One region of the Streptomyces sp. NPDC002845 genome, then DNA from elsewhere that is predicted to be linked to it. Evidence: riboswitches for the same ligand, from Rfam matches in the RefSeq annotation. Region 1 holds a riboswitch; each other region holds the start of a gene.

Region 1 (7,244 bases):
CAGTTCGAGGGTGACCCGGGTGAGGTTGCGCGAACAGACCTCCATGACCCGCTTGCCCGCGGCGACCGAGCCGGTGAAGGAGACCTTGTCGACGCCCGGGTGGGCCACCAGGTACTCGCTGACCTCACGGTCCGCGGGCAGGATCGACAGGACGCCCTCGGGCAGGCCGGCCTCGGCTGCGATCTCCGCCAGCAGGTAGGCGTCCAGCGGGGTCTCGGGCGACACCTTCAGGATCGCCGGGCACCCCGCGAGCAGCGCCGGGGCCAGCTTGGCGGCGGCGGTGAACTGCGGCACGTTCCAGGGGACGACGGCCGCGACCACCCCGACGGGCTCGCGGCGCACGAGGATCGGGCCGAGCACTCCGGCGCGCCGCTCCTCGTACGTGAAGGCCTTCGCCGTGGTGATCGCCGCGTCCCACACCATCATCGCGGCGAGGGCCTGCACCATGACGCCGGAGGTGTACGGGGTGCCGTTCTCGCAGCTGATGACGCGGGCGATCTCCTCGTGGCGCACGGCGAAGGCGTCCTTGATGCGGGTGACCACCTCGACGCGCTCATCGAGCGACATCCTCGGCCAGGGCCCCTCGTCGAACGCCTTCCGCGCGGCGGCGACGGCCCGGTCCACATCCGCCGTCGAGGCGTGCGGCACACGCCCGATGACCTCTTCCGTGTGCGGCGAGATCACCTCGATGACGTCCGTTCCGAGGGGGTCGGTCAACTCCCCGCCGATGAACAACTGTCCGTGTTCCACGAGCTCGGTCATGGCCGACTGCCTCCCCGGAGCCTGTCTCTGACGATCCATCAGACATCGAAACTGATACCAGTTCTACTCAGAGGAGTCCACGGAACGCACACCACTCTCTCGGAGCCGGGACAGGTGACTCGGGCTCCCATCGAAACTCGTTCTAGTTATAGTGACCGGAACGCGGCGATTGGGGAGTCCATGACGCAGGTGTACGACCACGGCGGCGGCGTACGGTCCATCGAGGTCCCCATCCCGGACAACCCTCTCGGCCACACCCTCGTGTACGTCGTGGACACCGACCGCGGCCCGGTCCTGGTCGACACCGGCTGGGACGACCCGGACTCCTGGGACACCCTCGCCGCGGGACTGACGGCGTGTGGCGCCTCGGCCGCCGAGGTGCACGGAGTCGTGATCACCCATCACCACCCCGACCACCACGGCCTGTCGGGACGCGTCCGCGAGGCGTCCGGGGCATGGGTCGCGATGCACGCGGCGGACACCGCGATCGTCCGGCGCACCCGCCGGACCCGCCCGGGGCGCTGGTTCGCGTACATGGCGGACAAGCTCACCGCCGCCGGCGCCCCCGAGGAGCACGTGGCGCCCCTGCGCTCCGCCCACCGCCCCGCCTTGCCCGGCCTCTCCCCCGCCCTGCCCGACCGCGAGATCGTCCCCGGCGAACTCCTCGACATCCCGGGCCGCCGCCTCCGCGCGATCTGGACCCCGGGCCACACCCCCGGCCACGTCTGCCTCCACCTGGAGGAGGACCACCCCTCCCGACTCCCCGGCCACGGACGCCTGTTCTCCGGCGACCACCTGCTCCCCGAGATCACCCCGCACATCGGCCTGTACGAAGACCCGGACGACGCGACCGTCACCGACCCCCTCGGCGACTATCTCGACTCACTGGAGCGCATCGGCCGACTCGGCCCCGCCGAGGTACTCCCCGCCCACCAGCACGCGTTCACCGACGCGACCGCCCGCGTAGGGGAGCTGCTCACCCACCACGAGGACCGCCTCACCGGCCTGCTGACACTCCTCGCCGAGCCCCTCACCCCCTGGCAGCTCGCCGTACGCATGCAGTGGAACCGCCCCTGGGACCAGATCCCCTACGGATCGAGGAACATCGCCGTCTCGGAGGCCGAGGCCCATCTCCGGCGACTGGTGAAGCTGGGGCGGGCGGAGGCGGTGACGGGGAGCGAGCCGGTGGCGTACGTGGCGGTGTAAGCGGCTTGGACGGTGGTGTAAGCGACTCAGGTGGTGCGGCGGTGGCGTGATCCCCGTCAGGCATGATCCCCGTCATCGGCGCGATCCCCATCATCGGCGCGATCCCCGTCATCGGCGTGAGCCGGAACCCGCCGCCACCCACAGGTGGCCCTCAGCCGTTTCCGTTTCCCTACGGGCCGGTACAGTGGCCAGGTCGTCATCACCCGTACGGGGGGAAGCCGGTGCAAATCCGGCGCTGACCCGCAACCGTGAGCCGTCCGCCAGGCCGGCGAGCCGGACTGCCCCGTACGGATCGTGACCGGCTCGCGTCACCGGCTGCCCGTCGGGGACGGGCACCGTCGAGGCATACGGAGCCGAGCCGCCCGGCTGTGCCGTGCTGCCCGGTTCCGCGCAGGGAACCGGACAACAGGGGAAAGGCAGCCGCCGATCATGAATGTTCGCCGCAGCACCGCGGTACCGGCCGGAATGGCCGCACTCGCCGCGGTGGCCGTCATCACCGCGATCGGCGCGATCGGCGTCGGTTCCGCACCGGCCGCCCGGGCCGCCACGTCCGCCGGAGCCGACACGTCGGCCGCCACGTCCGCCTGGGCCGAGGATGCCTCGCCCTCCCCCTCCCAGGCGATCCCCACGGGGCTGTACGGCTCCACCGACCCGACGTACGACGGGGTGTGGCGGCAGTCGCTCACCCTGCTCGCGCTGGACACCGCGGGTGTGAAGCCCGCCGCCGAGGCGGTGGACTGGCTGGTCGGGCAGCAGTGCGCGAGCGGGGCGTTCGCGGCCTACCGGGCCGACGCCACTGCCAAGTGCGACGCCAAGACGCCGGTCGACACCAACAGCACCGCTGCCGCCGTCCAGGCCCTCGCCGCGCTCGGCGGGCACGACGGCGAGGTCGGCCAGGCAGCGCGCTGGCTGAAGGACGTACAGAACAAGAACGGCGGCTGGGGTTACACACCGGGTGACCCGAGCGACGCGAACTCCACATCCGTCGTGATCGGCGCCTTCGTGGCCTCCGGCGACGAGCCCGAGGAGCAGAGGAAGGGCGACTACTCCCCGTACGAGACACTGCGCGCCTTCTCCGTCCCCTGCGGCGACGACGGCGGCGGTGCCTTCGCCTACCAGCCCGACAAGAACGGCACGTTGACCGCGAACGCCGATGCCACGGCGGCCGCGGTGCTCGGCAGCCTCGGCAAGGGTTTCGTGGCGGAGGCCGGTGAGGCCCGTACGGCAGCCGAGTGCGTCGGCGGCGACGCCTTCTCCTCCGAGGACGCGGCCCACAACGGCGCCGTGTATCTGGCCAAGGCCCTCGCCGAGGACGGCCACCTCAAGGACCCCGGCGACAAGGAGCAGCCCGACTACGGCAACACCGTCGACGCGGTCGTCGCCCTCGCCGCCGCCGGCCAGGAGGGCAGCACCGACAAGCCCCTCGCCTGGCTGGAGAAGAACGCGGGCCCCTGGGCAGCGCAGTCCGGCCCCGCCGCGTACGCCCAGCTCATCCTCGCCGCCCACGCCACCGGCACCGACCCGCGCGACTTCGGCGGTGCCGACCTCGTGGAGCAGCTCGACGCCACCGGCCCGGCGTCCGACGTGTCCGACCACTCCGCCGTACCCACTGAGCCGCAGGCCGGGGAGGACGAGGACTCCGGCGTCAGCGTGTGGTGGGTCATCGGCGTCGGTCTGGTCGGCGGCATCGGTGTCGGTTTCCTGATCAGCGGCCGCAACAAGAAGCGGCAGCCGTGAACCGGCGGCGTACGTCCATCCTGGTCCTGTCGTCCGTTTCGTCCGTTCTCCTGGCCGTCCTCGGGAGCTCGGGCCAGGCCCAGGCCGCCGGCTACCGCTACTGGTCCTTCTGGGAGCGCGACGGCTCGGCATGGACGTACGCCACCCAGGGCCCGTCGACGACCCGCCCCGCCGACGGCGACGTCCAGGGCTTCCGCTTCGCCGTCAGCGAGGACTCCGCCGACGCGGCCCGGCCGCGCGGTACGGCCGACTTCGACACCGTCTGCGCGACGACGCCCGCGCGGGCGGACACCAAGCGGGTGGCCCTGGTCATCGACTTCGGTACGGCCGCCGACGCCCCGTCCGGCGAGACGCCCCCGTCCCCGCGCACGGCCTGCGCCCGCGTACCCGAGGACGCGACCACCGCCGACGCCCTCGCCGCCGTCGCGGGGCCCCTGCGCTACGACGCCAACGCCCTGCTCTGCGCCATCGCGGGCTACCCGGAGAAGGGGTGCGGCGAGCAGATCTCGGAGAGCGACAGCAACAGCAGCGGCGACGGTGGCAGAGACGGCGACTCCGGCTCCGGCTCCGGCTCCGGCTCCGGCGAACAGGGGCCGTCCGTCGGCCTGTTCGTGGGCGCGGGTGCCGTGGCCCTGCTGGGTGCGGCGGCCGTATGGCAGGCGCGGCGCCGCGCGAGGTGAGAGCCTGTGTCCTATCCCCGGTCGGATCAGCGCACGTCGTCATGGGGTTTCCCGCGCGAGCGCAGCCGAGAGTGGGGGAGCGTGCGATCGCAAGGCGCCGGAAGGTCCTCGATGGGGGTGCCCCCGCGCGAGCCGAGCGAAGCCGGTTCGAGCGTGAGGGAGGAGCCACGTGGGCGTTTCGGCAACGCGGCTGGGGGTCCCCCCCCCACGCCCTTAAGGCAGTGGGGGAGTGCGTGCCAGGCGGCGGGCGCCCGGCCGGGGATATGACACAGGCTCTGAGTATGAGGAGCGGCGCGAAAGGCCGGCATCCAGCCACGGTGCGCGTGGCGCCGGTGGCCGAAGCAGCCGAGGTCCAGCGGCAGCAGAGCCTCCACCCCGGTGCCTGGTGGCTCTGGGCCCTCGGCCTCGCCACCGCCGCCTCCCGCACCACCAACCCCCTCCTGCTCGCCCTCCTCATAGGCGTGGCGGGTTACGTCGTGGCCACCCACCGCACGGACGCCCCCTGGTCCCGCTCCTACACCGCCTTCGTCAAACTCGCCCTCGCCGTCCTCCTCATCCGCCTCGCCTTCGCCACGGTCCTCGGCTCCCCCATCCCGGGCACCCACGTCGTCGTCACCCTCCCCGAACTCCCCCTCCCCCACTGGGCCCAGGGCATCCGCGTCGGCGGCCGCGTCACGGCGGAGGGACTGGCCTTCGCCCTGTACGACGGCCTGAAACTCGCCACCCTCCTCATCTGCGTGGGCGCCGCGAACGCCCTCGCGAACCCGGCCCGGCTCCTCAAGTCGCTGCCGGGCGCCCTGTACGAGGCGGGCGTAGCCGTCGTGGTCGCCATGACGTTCGCCCCGAACCTCATCGCGGACGTACAGCGCCTGCGAGCGGCACGACGACTCCGCGGCCGTCCGGACTCCGGTCTGCGCGGCCTGGCGCAGATCGGACTCCCGGTCCTGGAAGGGGCGTTGGAGCGTTCGGTGGCCCTCGCGGCGGCGATGGACGCGCGCGGGTACGGCCGTACCGCCGAGGTCCCGCCCGCCGTCCGCCGTACGACCACCGCGCTCACCCTCGGCGGCCTGCTCGGCGTCTGCGCGGGAACGTACGGCGTCCTGACCGCCGAGGGCGGCACCTACGGCCTGCCCGTCCTCCTCACCGGCCTCGCCGCCGCCCTCGCGGGTCTCCGGCTGGGCGGCCGCCGGTCACCGCGCACCCGGTACCGGCCGGACGTGTGGGGCCTACGGGCATGGCTGGTGTCGGCGTCCGGTGCGTCGGCCGGGGCGTCGCTCATCGTCTACGGCGCCTACGCCCCCTCGGCGCTGCACCCCGGAGTCGTACCCCTCGTTCCTCCAGCCCTCCCCCTGTGGCCCGCGGCGGCGATCCTGCTCGGCCTGCTGCCGGCATTCGTCGTCCCCACTCCCCCGAAACAGACCAAGGAATCCGCGTGATCCGCTTCGAGGATGTCTCCGTGACGTACGACGGAGCGGCTCAACCCACCGTCCAGGGCCTGGACTTCGAGGTCCCGGAGGGTGAACTCGTGCTGCTGGTCGGCCCGTCGGGGGCCGGGAAGTCGACGGTGCTGAGCGCGGTGAGCGGTCTGGTGCCGCACTTCACGGGCGGCACCCTGCGCGGCCGGGTGACGGTGGCGGGCCGGGACACGCGCACGCACAAGCCGCGCGAACTCGCCGACGTGGTGGGCACGGTGGGCCAGGACCCGCTCTCCCACTTCGTGACGGACACGGTCGAGGACGAACTCGCGTACGGCATGGAGTCGTTGGGCACAGCCCCCGACGTCATGCGCCGCCGCGTCGAGGAGACCCTCGACCTGCTGGGCCTGACCGACCTCCGCGACCGCCCGATCGCCACCCTCTCCGGCGGCCAGCAACAGCGCGTCGCCATCGGCTCCGTCCTCACCCCGCACCCCGGGGTCCTGGTCCTCGACGAGCCCACCTCCGCCCTGGACCCGGCGGCCGCCGAGGAGGTCCTCGCCGTACTGCAACGCCTCGTCCACGACCTCGGTACGACGGTCCTGATGGCCGAACACCGCCTGGAACGCGTCATCCAGTACGCCGACCAGGTCGCCCTTCTCCCCTCCCCCGGCGCCCCTCTGGTCCTGGGCACACCGTCGGAGGTGATGGCCGTGTCCCCGGTGTACCCGCCGGTGGTCGACCTGGGCCGGCTGGCGGGCTGGTCACCGCTGCCGCTGACGGTGCGGGACGCGCGCCGCAGGGCGGGGGATCTGAGGGAGCGGCTGAGGACGACCCCGCCGAACCCGCCGAACACACCGAACCCGCCGAGCACACCGAGCACACCGAGCACACCGAACGAGCCGTCCGCACCCACCACACCACCTACCGCCCCCATCCCTCCCCGGCGCTCGGGCTTCCTCCGCAAGCGACGCACCCCCGAGCCCCCAACACCCCTCCCCACAGCGCTGGTCGAATCCCTCACCGTCCGCCGAGGCCGGACCCGAGCCCTCCACGACATCACCCTCACCACCGCCCCCGGCGAGACCATCGCCCTCATGGGCCGCAACGGCGCCGGAAAGTCCACCCTGCTCAGCGCCCTGGTCGGCCTGGTAGAACCGACGTCCGGCAAGGTCCGCGTAGGCGGCTCGGTCCCCCACCGCACGGCGCCCCGGGACCTGGTCCGCCGCGTGGGCCTCGTACCGCAGGAACCCCGTGACCTCCTGTACGCCGACACAGTGGCCGCCGAGTGCGCGGCGGCCGACGGCGACGCCGGCGCCGCACCCGGCACTTGCCGGACCCTGGTGTCGGACCTGCTCCCCGGTATCGCGGACGACACACACCCGAGGGACCTCTCGGAAGGCCAGCGCCTGGCCCTCGCCCTCGCGGTCGTCCTGACGGCCCG
Region 2 (7,244 bases), on a different contig from region 1:
GGCGTCACGGACCTACGGGCGCTGCTCCAGATCTACGAGGTCACGGACGCCGGTCTGGTCACGGAGCTGGAGGAGGCGGCCCGGGGCTCCAAGGGCCAGTCCTGGTGGGCGCCGTACAGCGAGCTGGTCTCCCCCGCGTACGCCCAGTACCTGGGCTACGAAGGCGCCGCGAGCACCATCCGTATGTACAACCCGATCGTCCTCCCCGGTCTCCTGCAGACCGAGGACTACGCCACCGCACTGCTCTCGGCCCGGGCGCCCGAGTCCCGGATGCGCCAGCAGGTGGAGCTGCGCAGCACGCGACAGGAGCGGTTCTTCGACGGCGAGAGCGGCCCCGAGGTGAACATCGTTCTGGACGAGGCGTCCGTCCGGCGTGAGATCGGCGGCGCGGCGGTGATGCGACGCCAGCTGGACCACATCAAGACCATGGCGGAACACCCCCGCATGACCATCCAGCTGCTGCCCTTCTCCGCCGGGGCGCACTACGCCACCGCTACGTCGTTCATCCTGCTCGGGTTCAAGGACGAGGACGACCTGCTGTACATGGAGGGCCCCACAGGGGGCCTGTCGAACCGTGACGACCTGGGCCTCACTGCGCGCTACCAGGAGTGCTTCGAGGACATCAGCGCCATCGCGTACCGCGACGAGCAGTTGATCGAGACGCTCGACGCGATCAGGGAGAGTCTGGACAACAGCTGACCCCGGGACGAGTGGCCCGGGCGGAGAACGGGGGGAGGCCTCATGGCGGTCTTCGGATTACGAGCGTGGTGGCGGGAAATACGCACGGCCCCCACCGTTCCGACGGGCGAACCACCGGCAGTGCCTCCCGAGACGACGGACCAGGACGAGCCCGCCGCGCTCAACGACCACGCCCTCAAGGCGCACGCCATACAGCGGCCCGAGTGGGCGGAGGCCCTCATCGAGGTCGAGAGCGCCCGGGTGGCCGGGGAGATACGCCTGCTGTCGGTCCGGCTGCTGCTGGGCACGACATGCGGCAGCGTCCTGCTGTTCGGCGTCTCCGTGGCCGCCCGGGTCGCCCCCGGCGTTCCCTTCGGGGCCGCGACCCCGCTCACCACGGCGGTGATCGGTGCGGTCGGCGCGGCCCTCGTCACCGCGATCGGCACGGTGCTGGGCAGGGCGCTGCGCCACCGCTCCGGAGGTACGCAGACCACCACCGTCAGTGGTGCTGTGACCTCCGGGGCTGAACCCCCGACAGAGCCCGGTTCAGAACCCGGAGCCGCTCGGTGACGGGGGTGAGCCCCCACCACACGCCGGCGCCGACGGCGATCAGCACGGTCACCACCAGCCAGACGAGACCGCGCGCCGCCCCTCCCGGCACCAGGAGCGCCGCCAGGGCACCCGCCCCGACGGAGAGCACTCCCACCACCGAACAGAAGAGCGCCAGCGGAGCGGCTGCCGCAACCCACGTCCCTCGCGCGCCGGTTTTCCCCGTGTGCGCCGAAGCTGTTTCCCTGGCCCGATCTCCCATGTGCCTACCTCCCGCCCCCCGGGCGGATCGTCACGAGCCGCCCGCTCCCGGGTTCACAAGCTCCGCCAGAAAACCACACCACGACGCCTGGCGGAAGACGAGCACCGTGTCCTTGCTCCGGTTCGAGTCACGTATCAGCACGAGCCCCTCCTCAGCGGCCACTTCCACACATTCGCCCTGGTCACCGGAGTGACTGCTCCTGACCCACACTCGCCCCGAAGACTCCCTGCCGACCACACCGAACTCCTTCGTCCCACAAGTCAGCGCACCGGCCCGGCGTCCTCACCGTGACGTCCCCAAGCGCCGCGTCCAGCCACCGCCCGGGCGTACCCGAGGCTGCGGAGGCTCGGCCACACCAGGTTCGTCTCCCCGCCACGAATCACCCAATGCCGCTCGCCGGCGCTTTCAGTGTTCGTACTGCCGTTCCCTCCAGTCTTCCCAGCTTCCGGGCCGGGAAAGAGCACAGAAACCGCCGATTCGGCCGGCTGACGACATTTCAGCGGTGTGGGCCTCAGCACAGCACAGCGCCGCAGGTCAACGGCAAGTTGACGGGTCTTCCAACCCCGTGGTGGACTGCCGGGGCCAGTACGGCGGCAGGAGAGGAAGCCGGTGTGAATCCGGCGCGGTCCCGCCACTGTCACCGGGGTGCCGAGCCCCGGGAGCCAGGAACTCTCGCCGCCGGTCTCGTCGAACCAGGGCGCGGACACCCTGAGTGAGGACATAACGCCATGAGCGGCTGCCCGTTGAGGCTCCCGAACAGTACGAGGCTCCGTAGCGGTACGAGGCTCCGTACACCCGGTACGCGACGCGGTACGCGCGACCTTCCCGCCGTAGCGATCGGCTGAAGTCATGCGTGCCGATCGCGTTTTCGCGTACGGCGCCGCCGCCGGACTTCTCGGTGACCTTCTCCTGGGCGACCCCCGCCGCGGGCATCCGGTCGCCGCGTTCGGGCGGGCCGCGGGCGCCGTGGAGCGGGTGCTGTGGCGGGACCACCGCGGGTGGGGCGCGCTGCACACCGCCGTGTGCGCCGGTGGGGTCGTGGCGCTCGGGGCCGTCGCCGCTGCCGTCGTACGTCCGTCCCGTACCGCTTCCGTCGCGCTGACCGCCGCCGCCACCTGGGCGGTTGTCGGGGGGACTTCGCTCGGGCGAGAGGCTCGGGCCATTGGGCAGGCACTGGAAGCCGGAGACGTCGAAGGCGCCCGGGCGCGGCTGCCGCACCTGTGCGGGCGGGACCCGCAGGCGCTCGACGCCGACGGGATCGCCCGGGCCGTCGTGGAGTCCGTCGCCGAGAACACGTCGGACGCGGTGGTGGGGGCCCTGGTGTGGGGGGCCGTGGGCGGAGTGCCCGGGCTTCTCGGGTTCCGGGCCGTCAACACCCTGGACGCCATGGTCGGGCACAAGTCGGCCCGCTACAGGCGGTACGGGTGGGCCTCCGCCCGGCTCGACGACGTGGCCGGGTGGCCGGGGGCCCGGCTGACCGCCGCGCTCGCCGCCGTGGCCGGAAGCCAGCCACGCGGGGCCGTACGTGCCTGGCGTGCCGACGCCGCCGCGCACCCGAGCCCCAACGCCGGGCCCGTGGAGGCCTCGTACGCCGGGGCGCTCGGCGTGCGGCTGGGCGGGACGCTCTCGTACGGGGGGCGTGTCGAGCACCGGCCGGTACTCAACGGCGAGGGGCGCGCCGTGGCCGTGGGGGACATCGAGCGGACCGTACGGCTCTCACGGCGCGTGGGGTGGCTCGCGCTCGGCGTGTGCGCCGGGGCGCGACCGCTCAACCGCACCGCCGCGCGACTGCTCAGGACGCCACTGCTCAGGACGCGACTGCTCAGGAGAGGACGGACGTCATGAGCGGCGGACTGCTCGTCGCAGGCACCACCTCCGACGCCGGGAAGAGCGTCGTCACCGCCGGGATCTGCCGGTGGCTGGTGCGGCAGGGGGTCAAGGTCGCGCCCTTCAAGGCGCAGAACATGTCCCTCAATTCGTTCGTGACACGCGAGGGCGCCGAGATCGGTCGGGCGCAGGCCATGCAGGCCCAGGCGTGCCGTGTCGAACCGACCGCGCTGATGAACCCCGTGCTGCTCAAGCCGGGAAGCGACCGGACCAGTCAGGTCGTACTCATGGGCAAGCCGGTGGGGGAACTCAGTGCGCGCGGCTACCACGGCGGGCGCCAGGAGAAGCTCCTCGGAACCGTGCTGGAGTGCCTCGCCGAGTTGCGGGGCACGTATGACGCGGTGATCTGTGAGGGGGCCGGCAGTCCTGCCGAGATCAATCTGCGGCGGACCGACATCGTCAACATGGGCATCGCCCGGAACGCCCGGCTTCCTGTGCTCGTGGTGGGTGACATCGATCGCGGGGGCGTCTTCGCCTCGTTCTTCGGCACGGTCGCCCTGCTGTCGCCCGAGGACCAGGAACTCGTCGCCGGGTTCCTCGTCAACAAGTTCCGGGGGGACGTTTCCCTGCTGGAGCCGGGGCTCCACATGCTGCACGGCCTCACCGGACGGCGTACGTACGGCGTCCTCCCCTTCCGGCACGGGCTCGGCATCGACGAAGAGGACGGGCTCCGGGTCTCTTTGCGGGGGACCGTGCGGGAGTCCGTCGTCGCTCCGCCCGTCGGCGAGGACGTACTGCGCGTCGCCGTCTGCGCCATCCCCCTCATGTCCAACTTCACCGACGTCGACGCGCTGGCCGCCGAACCGGGCGTCGTGGTGCGGTTCGTGGACCGGCCGGAGGAACTGGCCGACGCGGACCTCGCCGTCGTCCCCGGCACCCGGGGGACGGTGAAGGCGTTGGAGTGGCTGCGCGAGCGCGGGCTCGCCGACGCTCTGGAGCGGCGTGCCGCCGAGGGGCGGCCCGTGCTGGGCATCTGCGGCGGCTACCAGATCCTCGGCGAGCACATCGAGGACGAGGTCGAGTCGCGGGCAGGTCATGTCGACGGGCTCGGCGTCCTCCCCGTACGGGTGCGGTTCGCGCGGGAGAAGACGCTCACGCGACCCGTCGGCGAGGCGCTCGGCGAGCACGTCGAGGGGTACGAGATCCACCACGGGGTCGCCGAAGTCGCAGGCGGGGACACGTTCATCTCTGATGACGATGGACACAGCCTGGACGGCTGCCGGGTCGGTGCGGTCTGGGGGACGCACTGGCACGGCTCGCTGGAGTCGGACGGCTTCCGGCGGGCCTTTCTGCGCGAGGTGGCCGCCGCCGCGGGGCGCCGCTTCGTACCGGCCGCCGACACGTCGTTCGCCGCGCTGCGCGAGGAGCAGCTCGACCGGCTCGGCGACCTGATCGAGGAACACGCGAACACGGACGCGCTCTGGCGGCTCATCGAGTCGGGCGTGCCGTCAGGACTGCCTTTCATTCCACCGGGAGCGCCCGCATGAGCACAGTGTTGTTGTTGTCGACCGCCGACACGGATCTGCTGGCGGCCAGGGCCTCCGAGGCGGCGTACCGGATCGGCAATCCGACCCGCGTCGATGTCGCCGAGGAACTGCCGGGGCTGATCGAGGGCGCGGACATCGCCGTCGTACGACTCCTCGGCGGCAAACGGGCCTGGGAGGACGGGCTGGCCGCGCTCAAGGCCTCCGGCATCCCGACCGTGCTGCTCGGCGGCGAGGCCGTGCCGGACGCGGAGTTGATGGCCGAGTCGTCCGTGCCCGCCGGGGTCGTGGCGGAGGCGCTGCGGTACCTCGTCGAGGGCGGACCGGCCAACCTCACCGAGCTGGCCCGGTTCCTGTCCGACACCGTGCTGCTCACGGGCGAGGGTTTCGTCGAGCCGCAGAAGATGCCGGAGTACGGGGTGCACGGTGAGCGTGCCTTCGTCGAAGGCCGGCCGACCGTGGGCGTGCTCTTCTACCGCGCCCACGAGCTGAGCGGCAACACCGCCTTCGTGGACACCCTGTGCGACGCGATCGAGGCACGGGGCGCCAATGCCCTTCCGGTGTACTGCGGTTCGCTGCGGGGAGCGGACGCCGAGTTGTATCAGCTGCTGTCGAAGGCCGACGCCCTGGTCGCCACCGTCCTCGCCGCCGGCGGCACGCACGCCTCGCAGGCGTCGGCGGGCGGCGACGAGGAGGCCTGGGACATCGGGGCACTCGCCGATCTCGACATCCCTGTCCTGCAAGGACTGTGCCTCACATCCTCGCGGACCGCCTGGGACGAGTCGGACGCGGCCCTCTCCCCCATGGACGCGGCGATGCAGGTCGCCATCCCCGAGTTCGACGGGCGGCTGATCACCGTCCCCTTCTCCTTCAAGGAGCAGGGTCCGGACGACGTTCCGGTGTACGTCGCCGATCCGGAGCGTGCCGCACGGGTGGCCGGGATCGCCGTACGGCACGCCCGGTTGAAGCACAAGCCGAACGCGGAGAAGCGGCTCGCGCTCGTCTTCACCGCGTACCCGACGAAGCACTCGCGCGTCGGCAACGCGGTGGGCCTCGACACGCCCGCTTCGGCGGTGCGGGTGCTGGACGCGCTGCGGGACGCGGGCTACGGGGTCACCGAATACCCCTCCGGCGGCGACGAGTTGATCCACCGGCTCATCAACGCCGGCGGCCACGACGTCGAGTGGCTGACGGAGGAGCAGTTGGCCTCCGCGCCTGCGCGGGTGCCGCTCGCGGACTACCGGGCCTGGTTCGACAAGCTCGACAGCGGCTTGCGGGACGCGATGCTTCAGGCGTGGGGAGAGCCGCCGGGCTCGTTGTACGTCGACGGGGAGGACATCGTCCTGGCGTCCCTCCAGTTCGGGAACGTCGTGGTCATGATCCAGCCGCCGCGCGGATTCGGCGAGAACCCGATCGCGATCTACCACGACCCGGACATGCCGCCGTCGCACCACTACATGGCGGCCTACAGGTGGCTGGAAAACTCGTTCGGCGCGGACGCCGTCGTCCACATGGGCAAGCACGGCACGATGGAGTGGCTGCCGGGCAAGGGGCTGGGGCTCAGCGGCGATTGCGCGCCGGACGCCGTCCTCGGTGACCTGCCGCTGATCTATCCCTTCATCGTCAACGACCCCGGCGAGGGCACCCAGGCCAAGCGGCGCGGGCACGCCACGGTGGTCGACCACCTCGTACCGCCGATGGCTCGCGCCGACACGTACGGTGACCTGGCGAAGCTGGAACAGCTGCTGGATGAGTACGCGTTGGTGTCCGACCTGGACCCGACCAAGGCACCGGCCGTGCGGGCGCAGATCTGGACGCTGGTGAAGGCCGCCGAACTCCACCACGACCTGCACGTCGACGATCAGCCGGACGACGACGAGTTCGACGAGTTCGTCATGCACATCGACGGCTATCTGTGCGAGATCAAGGACGTGCAGATCCGGGACGGCCTGCACATCCTGGGCGGCGGGCCGGTGGGCGAACCGCGCGTGAACCTCGTACTGGCCGTCCTGCGGGCCTCGCAGGTATGGGGCGGGCAGGCGAACGCGCTGCCGGGGCTCCGCGCCTCGCTCGCGGCTCATTTCGGGCTGGTGGAGAAGGAGTTGCTGGCCGAGCCTGGGGCACCGGTGAAGGTGCCGGTGGAGCTGACAGATTTGGTGGAGGGGCCGGCGCGAACGGCCTCCGACGCGATCGATCTGCTGGAGCAACTGTGCCGGCGGATCGCGGAGGGGATGGAAGAGCGCGGCTGGGCGGTGGCCGAGGGTCCGTCGCTCGTGCGGGAGGTGCTCGGGGTCGAACTCCCCGAGGCCGTCGCTGTGGTGGAGTTCGCCTGCACGGAGGTCGTGCCCCGGCTCGCCCGTACGACGGACGAGATCGGGCACATT
Region 3 (7,244 bases), on a different contig from region 1:
GTGCGGACCGAGAGGGGATCGTCGGGTGCCAGGCGGGCGGCGATGCCGTCGATGACCATCAGTACGCCGTCGGTGTAAGCCTGCTTGGTCGGGTCTGTGCAGCGCCGGATTTCGTCGAGCAGGGCGGCGGAGGGGCAGCCGTCGTCGGAGCTGTCGCGATGCCGGGCGGACAGGTACCAGCGCACGATCTGCTCAAGTCCTGCGCGACCGGGTGCCGCCTGCGCGACGATGGTCGCGTTCTGCGCCTGCAATTGGTCGGCGACCGCGGTGGCCACAAGGTCGTCTTTCGACGTGAAATGGGCGTAGAAGGCGCCGTTGGTCAGCCCCGCGTCCGTCATGAGGGTTGAGATGCCCGAGCCGTCGATGCCGTCCCGTTTGAACCGACGTCCGGCCGCCTCGATGATCCGCTGCCGGGTCGCCTGCTTGTGCTCTTTCCCGTAGCGCACCGCGCGCTCCTTTGCTCGTCGGAGGGGCTGCTTGCTCTTGGCGGGCGCCCTCGCCATATTGTATTTCGATCGTACTTCAATGGATTCAAGGCCCCAGTGGCTACCCGTTCGGCGGTGAGGCGCCGTGCTGGGTGGCGCTGCCCCCCCCCTCGCTCGGGGGTGTTCATTGCGCGTCGTGGAGTGCGGTCGACTGCGAGGGCTCGCTGGCGATCCATCGTCTCCGTGCACAGTATTGTGAATGTAATTCAATGACCCTCGATCAGCGCCGCCTCAGTGCTCGGCGAGGCGGATGCCGGGTGATCAGAACGAGCCGGCCGACATGGGTCGGCACCCGCCACTGTGCGACCTGGTCGACAGCACCGGTGCAGCGCATCGGGCGCCGGCGAAGAGAACTCCGTCCTTGAAACCCGCTACAGAAGGACCTGCACATGAACACACCGCGGAATTCACCGTCCTCCTCGCCCTCGTCGTCGTACCAGAACGCGCTGACCCGCTCCGTGTCCGTCCGCGGCGAGGACTTCGCCTACCGGGAACTCGGCCCTGAGGACGGCGTACCGCTGATCCTCCTGATTCACCTGGCCGGGGTCCTGGACAACTGGGACCCACGCGTCGTCGACGGACTCGCCGCACGACGCCGGGTCATCGCCTTCGACAACCGCGGGGTGGGCGGATCGAGCGGCTCCACGCCGGACACGATCGAGGCGATGGCCCGCGACGCGGTGCTGTTCATCCGAGCCCTCGGGTTCGACCAGGTCGATCTGCTCGGCCTGTCGATGGGCGGCTTCATCGCACAGGTCATCGCGGAACAAGAACCTCACCTCATCCGCAAGGTCATCCTGGCGGGCACAGGCCCCGCCGGTGGCCCCGGCATCGACAAGGTCCCGGCGCTCACCCTCCAGGCCACGCTCAAGGGCGCCCTGACCCGCCAGGATCCCAAGCTCTCCCTCTTCTTCACCGAAACCGAGGGCGGTCGGCGGGCGGGACGGGCCTTGCTGGAACGGCTGAAGGAGCGCACGCACCACCGCGACAAGGACATCTCATTGCCGGCGTTCCGAGCCCAGCTGAAGGCCATCAGACAATGGGGCCGTCAGGCGCCGTCGGACCTGTCGGAGATTCGCCAACCGGTGCTCGTGGCAAACGGCGAGAACGACCGCATGGTGCCCAGCCACAACACACTCGACCTGGCCGCCCGCCTGCCCAGGAGCGAACTCGTGCCCCTCTACCCGGATGCCGGACACGGGGGGATCTTCCAGTACCACGATGAATTCGTGGCAAGGGCACTCGAGTTCCTTGGGTCCTGAGCCCGAGCCAAGCCGCGCTGCCCGCACCTTCACGCTCGCACAACGCCCTCGGAAACGTCAGCTCGGCCGTCACCGTTCGCCGGCCCTGGCCGTGGAAGGCGGCCCCCCCTGCTCAGCCGTGCCTGAGTGCACGACAAGGCACGGCCGCCTTCGCCCACACGTGCTGTCCGGCCAGCAGGCGGGAGAGCGCAGCGGATCCGGGGTAGGACAGAGACAAGGCCGCCGGCAGCCCCCGGTGATCGACAACCACCGCGCCGGGCCAGCCGAGCAGCCAGGGTTCCAGCTCCTCCCACTGGCGTTGCTGTGCCTGGACTTCCAAGTGGAGTCCAGGGGCGGCGAGTTCGTGCACCACTCGCTGCCAGAGCCGATCTTCCAGCGGGGGCACCGGGCCGCTGATCAGGTTGAGGCGGATCCCGCACGCACCCGTCTCCAGGAGCCGGTCGAGCTCTTCCCCCCGACGTCCGGGGTCTATGACGGCCACGCCGCGGAGGGGGCCCCGGCACCTTGCCGAGGGCCTGGAGCAGGTAGGAGTTGTCCGTGCCGAGGCATGTTCACGGGAAGCGCCCACGGCATCGCCGTCGTCGCCGTGCTCCCCGAGACCCTCGCACAGGAAACTCGATACCCCGCACTCCCCACGGACGAAGCTACCGCCCCGCCGGTCACCTCCGCTCACTGAACCACTCCGTCCGAGGCGGCTGGAATGAGGTCGATCCACGAAAGACCACCGAGATCGAGCCGACTGCGGGCGCGTGTCACGGCGACGTAGGCGAGGCGGGCGTCCGTTTCACTCACGGGTTCTGGGATCGGGCGACCACGGTCGTCGTGTTGATCGCTGTCCGGGGGCGGGGGGAAGTCATCGGCGATCTTGACCGTGGGCCATTCCCGGCCTTTGGCCTTGTGGGCCGTGGAGACCGTGACGTCGGCCTTGTCCTCGTCGGTCAGTGCGTGGACCGCGGTGATGATGGCCTCGGGTCCGTGCTGGTCGACAAGTTCTACGAAAGGCTGCAGATCGCGGCCGGCCGGATCGTGATCCGCGTACTCCTGCAGCTCACCCCAGGAGGCAAAAAGAACGAGTTCTGGGTGGGCGGTGCGACGGCCGTCTTTGAGGTCCCGTGCAGCCAGCGCCAGCGCGACGAGCGTATGCCCTCCCCGCGTCAGCGCGACGCGGTGGCCGGCGGCCAGCAGTCGCATGACCTCGGTCATGGCCCCGATGTTGGTGCGGCACAGCACCGCGTCCGGGGAGGCGACGAGACCGACCTTCGTCGGGATCGCCTCGGTGCCTGTCAGTCGGATGGGCGCGTCGGTGAACGCGAGCCACCGGTTGGCTTGTTCGGCAAGGAGGGGGCCGAAGCGGAAGGATCGAGTCAGGGTGAGGTGGGTGGCTTCGAAGCCTGTCATGATGTCCCGGGCTCCGCGCCAGCCGTAGATCGCCTGTGCGGAGTCGCCGACCATGACCAGCTGGGTGTGGGCACGTTGAGCGGCGAAGACCTGTTCCAGGACGGGGTTGGTGTCCTGTGCTTCGTCGAGGAAGAGGAAGCTCGGGTGTTCCAGGGGCCCGTTCGGTGGTGCGGGATCGTACGGCAGTTTGGTGCGGAGAGTCCCCGGGGCAGTGGAGATCGGGACCGGCCCCGGTTGGCCGCCGCCTTCCCGCGCGTGGGCAGCCGGGGTGCGTTCGCTCGGCGGACCGGTCCGGGTTGCCCCGGCGAGGCCGCCACGTGCACCGAGCGACCGTCAGCCGGATGGTTCGGCGGCCCGCCCGGCGGTTGAGGTCGGCGTCATCGGTCAGGTTGAGGCGGGAGGGGGCCGTTCAGTGGGACCAGGGCTGCCTGGTCGCCCGACGGGGCAGGTCCGTCGGGCGAAGAGCGCGGTCGGCGCGTCGGTCGAGGTCGGCAACCAGGGCCGTCCGGTCGGCCGAGGCCGAGTGGGCGTGGGTCTCGCCCGCCCGGCTGACCGCGCCTCACCACGCAGACCCGCGCGCCGGACGGAGGAGCTTGCCCTCGTCGAGGGCGGCCGGCTCACGCGGGGTCAGTGGAGGCGCCCGTCTCCCCGAGCGGCCGTCCTGCCCGTACGTTCCAGCGGGCGGCCCGGCCGCTGAGTTCCGTGGCGGTCAGCGGGGGTACGTCGACGCGCCAGAAGGCGGACTCCGGCGCGCCCAGCACGCGTACCAGCACGGCCCGTACGACCTCGGGCTCGACCACGGCGACGGTGCGGCCGCCGACCTGGGCGGCCGTGTCGAGCCAGCGTGCGACCCGGTCGCACAGCGCGCGGACCGACTCGCCGCCGTGCGGGGCGGAGTCGGGTTCGGACAGCCACCGGACCATCGCCTCCGGCTCCCTGCCGCTGACCTCCGCCAGGTCCGCGCCGCGCCAGCGGCCGACGTCCAGACCGGCGAGTGAGGGCACCGAAACGGCGTCGAGCCCGAGCGCGTCGGCCGTCTCGCGGCAGCGCACGCTGGGGGAGACCCACGCCCGGTCGGCGGCCGGGACCGTGCCCGCGGCCGCGTGGGCCGACCGAAGGCCGGCGGCGTCCAGCGGGCACCCGTCGTCGAAACGGGCCTCGCGGAGGGCCTTGTTCAGTGCGGGTGAGATCAACATCACTCGGCTCGTCATCCGCCCACTCTCGTACTCGACTCGTCCTCGGCTCGTACTCAACACCCTTGCCCTGTCCGGGACATGACCATAAGGCGACCTGGAAACGGCCGCGTGACCAGGTCACCGGCGCACGGTGCGCCGCCCATGCGCCCTTGGCCGGAACCCCGCTTCGCGGTACGTTCGCGTCGATATCGATGACGGTCGACGGAAGCCGGTGGGAATCCGGCACGGTCGCGCCACTGTAAGCCCAGCCCGTACCGCGCCCGCCAGGGGCGACAGGGGCTGAGCAAGTCAGACCCGTGGCCGTCGTCCTGTGCACCACCGAGACGGGACGCGAGTTCCCCAGGAGGTCCTGCCATGGCGCAGTCCGCCGTCGCATCGTCGGCCGCAACCCCCACCGCCGTACCGGCAAAGCTGCCGGTCGGCGCGATCGTCCCCTGGGCGGTCTTCTTCGGCATCCTGATGCTGGTCCTGCTCTACTTCGTCGGCGCCGAACAGGGCGCCACCTCGCTGCTGTCCGGGGAGGGCGTCCACGAGTGGGTGCACGACGCCCGCCACCTGCTCGGCTTCCCCTGCCACTGACGGCGACGAGGAACCGTAACCGCGCATGAACTCCACAACGGTCAGAAACCTCCTGGTCCGCGGCATGCTCGCGGGCCTCGCCGCAGGCCTTCTCGCCCTGGTCGTCGCCTACTTCCTGGGCGAGCCGCGGGTCGACGAGGCCATCGCCTTCGAGGAGGCCCACGCCCATGAGCACGGCGGCGAGGAACCCTTCAGCCGCACCCTGCAGTCCACCACCGGTCTGAGCACCGGCGTCCTGGTCTACGGCGTCGCGTTCGGCGGCATCGCCGCTCTCGCGTACTGCTTCGCGCTCGGCCGGATCGGCCTCTTCGGGCCGCGCGCGAGCGCGCTGCTCCTGGCGGTGGCGGGGCTGGTCGCGGTCTATGTCGTCCCCTTCCTCAAGTACCCGCCCAACCCGCCCGCCGTCGGCAGCCCCGACGCCCTCGACCAGCGCACCGTGCTGTACTTCCTGATGATCGTGCTCGGCGTGCTCCTGGCCGTCGGCACCGTGATCCTGGGCAAGCGCCTCGCGCCCCGCCTGGGCAACTGGAACGCCACCGTCGCCGCGGGCGCCTTCTTCGTCCTCGCCGTAGGCCTGGCGTATGCCTTCCTGCCGTCCTACGACGAGGCCCCCGAGGGCTTCCCCGCCACGCTGCTCTGGCAGTACAGGCTGTCCGCCCTCGCGATCCAGGTGACCCTCTGGACCGCGTACGGCCTGGTCTTCGGGCACCTGGCGGAACGGCTCCTGGCTCCGCGCCCGGCAGCCGCCCGGGAGAAGGGAAGCGCCGCACAGGCAACTCCCGCCACTCGCTGAGCGATCGACCACATGGCTAAGGCTCCCCGGACTTCCGGGGAGCCTTAGCCATGTGTCCCGCACGTGTTCCCAATTTCTGGAACACGTTCTACGGTGTGCGCCGTCAGGTCCGGCCGTGGGGAGCCAGGAGGCGCCGTGCATCTCGAATACACGCCCGAGCAGCAGCGGCTGCGCACCGAACTGCGCGCCTACTTCGCCGAGTTGGTCCCGGCGGGCGCCCACACGCGGCACGCCGGACCGGCCGCGCAGAAGCGGTTCTACCGCGACACGATCCGCCGCCTCGGCACGGACGGCTGGCTGGGCGTGGGCTGGCCGAAGGAGTACGGCGGGCGCGGACTGACCGCCATGGAACAGTTCATCTTCTTCGACGAGGCCGCCCAGGCCGGCGTCCCGCTGCCGCTGATGGCGCTCAACACGGTCGGCCCGACGATCATGCGGTACGGCACCGAGGAGCAGAAGGCGTCGTTCCTGCCGAAGATCCTCTCCGGCGAGATCGACTTCGCGATCGGCTACAGCGAGCCCGACGCGGGCACGGACCTGGCCTCGCTGAAGACGCGGGCGGTCAGGGAGGGCGACGAGTACGTCATCAACGGGCAGAAGATCTGGACGACCAACGGCGACACGGCGGACTGGGTCTGGCTGGCCGTCCGCACCGACCCGGACGCCCCGCCCCACAAAGGCATCACCATGCTGCTGGTCCCGACCTCCGACCCCGGCTACTCCTGCACCCTCATCAACACCCTCGCGGGCCACGACACGACGGCCAGCTACTACGAGAACGTCCGCGTCCCCGTCTCCCACCGCGTCGGCGAGGAGAACAGGGGCTGGCGGCTGATCACCAACCAGCTCAACCACGAACGCGTCACCCTCGCCGCCCACGGCACCATGGCCATCCGCTCCCTGCACGAGGTCCAGCGCTGGGCCATGGAGACCAAGCTCGCCGACGGCCGCCGCGTCGTCGACCTGCCCTGGGTGCGCCGCCGCCTGGCCCAGATCCACACCCGGCTCGACGCGATGAAACTCCTCAACTGGCAGATGGTGAACGCCGTCCAGGAGGGCACCCTCACCCCCCAGGACGCCTCCGCCGTCAAGGTGTATGGCTCCGAGGCCCGCCGTGACGCCTACGCCTGGCTCATGGAGATCGTCGCCGCGGCCGGCGCCCTGAAGGAGGGCTCGGCGGGCGCGGTCCTCCACGGCGAACTGGAGCGCGGCTACCGCTCAGCGGTGATCTTCACCTTCGGCGGCGGCAACAACGAGATCCAGCGCGAGATCATCTCGTGGATCGGGCTCGGCATGCCGCGCGTCCGCCGTTGAGCTGTGTGTGACGAGGCTTTTTAGTTGGCACAAAAGCGGGATAGTTGGCACTGAGCGGAGCGCTTGCCTCACGCGCGATGAGCTTGGCTTGTTGGCGTCCTGGGCCAGCTGACCTGCTAATTTCTCAGGGCCAGCGCTACTGGGACGTGCGGGGCTGAGGCGGTGGCCGATACTCAGGTCACCGGCGTCCCGGATGTTGAACGGCGTAGGCCGATGT

What was found. A riboswitch is a leader RNA that binds a small molecule or an ion and turns the genes downstream of it on or off. The one in region 1 is predicted to bind cobalamin.
Region 2: it holds a riboswitch for cobalamin, as region 1 does, so the genes downstream of both, ACWD3C_RS07700 (cobalamin biosynthesis protein) here and ACWD3C_RS20450 (prenyltransferase/squalene oxidase repeat-containing protein) in region 1, are expected to answer to the same signal.
Region 3: it holds a riboswitch for cobalamin, as region 1 does, so the genes downstream of both, ACWD3C_RS10025 (CbtB domain-containing protein) here and ACWD3C_RS20450 (prenyltransferase/squalene oxidase repeat-containing protein) in region 1, are expected to answer to the same signal.

What each region holds. Positions count from the first base shown of each region.
Region 1 is NZ_JBSFUU010000026.1:55,590-62,833, reverse strand. It holds gene ACWD3C_RS20460 (aldehyde dehydrogenase) at 1-762, opposite strand, end outside; gene ACWD3C_RS20455 (MBL fold metallo-hydrolase) at 943-1,968, shown strand; cobalamin riboswitch at 2,126-2,268, shown strand; gene ACWD3C_RS20450 (prenyltransferase/squalene oxidase repeat-containing protein) at 2,398-3,705, shown strand; gene ACWD3C_RS20445 (SCO2322 family protein) at 3,702-4,385, shown strand; gene ACWD3C_RS20440 (energy-coupling factor transporter transmembrane component T) at 4,667-5,821, shown strand; gene ACWD3C_RS20435 (ABC transporter ATP-binding protein) at 5,818-7,244, shown strand, end outside.
Region 2 is NZ_JBSFUU010000008.1:29,658-36,901, forward strand. It holds gene ACWD3C_RS07685 (helix-turn-helix domain-containing protein) at 1-699, shown strand, start outside; gene ACWD3C_RS07690 (hypothetical protein) at 820-1,248, shown strand; gene ACWD3C_RS07695 (DUF397 domain-containing protein) at 1,520-1,726, opposite strand; cobalamin riboswitch at 2,042-2,180, shown strand; gene ACWD3C_RS07700 (cobalamin biosynthesis protein) at 2,339-3,334, shown strand; gene ACWD3C_RS07705 (cobyric acid synthase) at 3,331-4,863, shown strand; gene cobN (cobaltochelatase subunit CobN) at 4,860-7,244, shown strand, end outside.
Region 3 is NZ_JBSFUU010000011.1:9,224-16,467, forward strand. It holds gene ACWD3C_RS10000 (TetR family transcriptional regulator) at 1-446, opposite strand, end outside; gene ACWD3C_RS10005 (alpha/beta fold hydrolase) at 875-1,747, shown strand; gene ACWD3C_RS10010 (amidohydrolase family protein) at 1,860-2,462, opposite strand; partial or broken gene ACWD3C_RS10015 (UvrD-helicase domain-containing protein) at 2,417-3,283, opposite strand; gene ACWD3C_RS10020 (histidine phosphatase family protein) at 3,763-4,356, opposite strand; cobalamin riboswitch at 4,520-4,660, shown strand; gene ACWD3C_RS10025 (CbtB domain-containing protein) at 4,696-4,920, shown strand; gene ACWD3C_RS10030 (CbtA family protein) at 4,946-5,713, shown strand; gene ACWD3C_RS10035 (acyl-CoA dehydrogenase family protein) at 5,849-7,027, shown strand.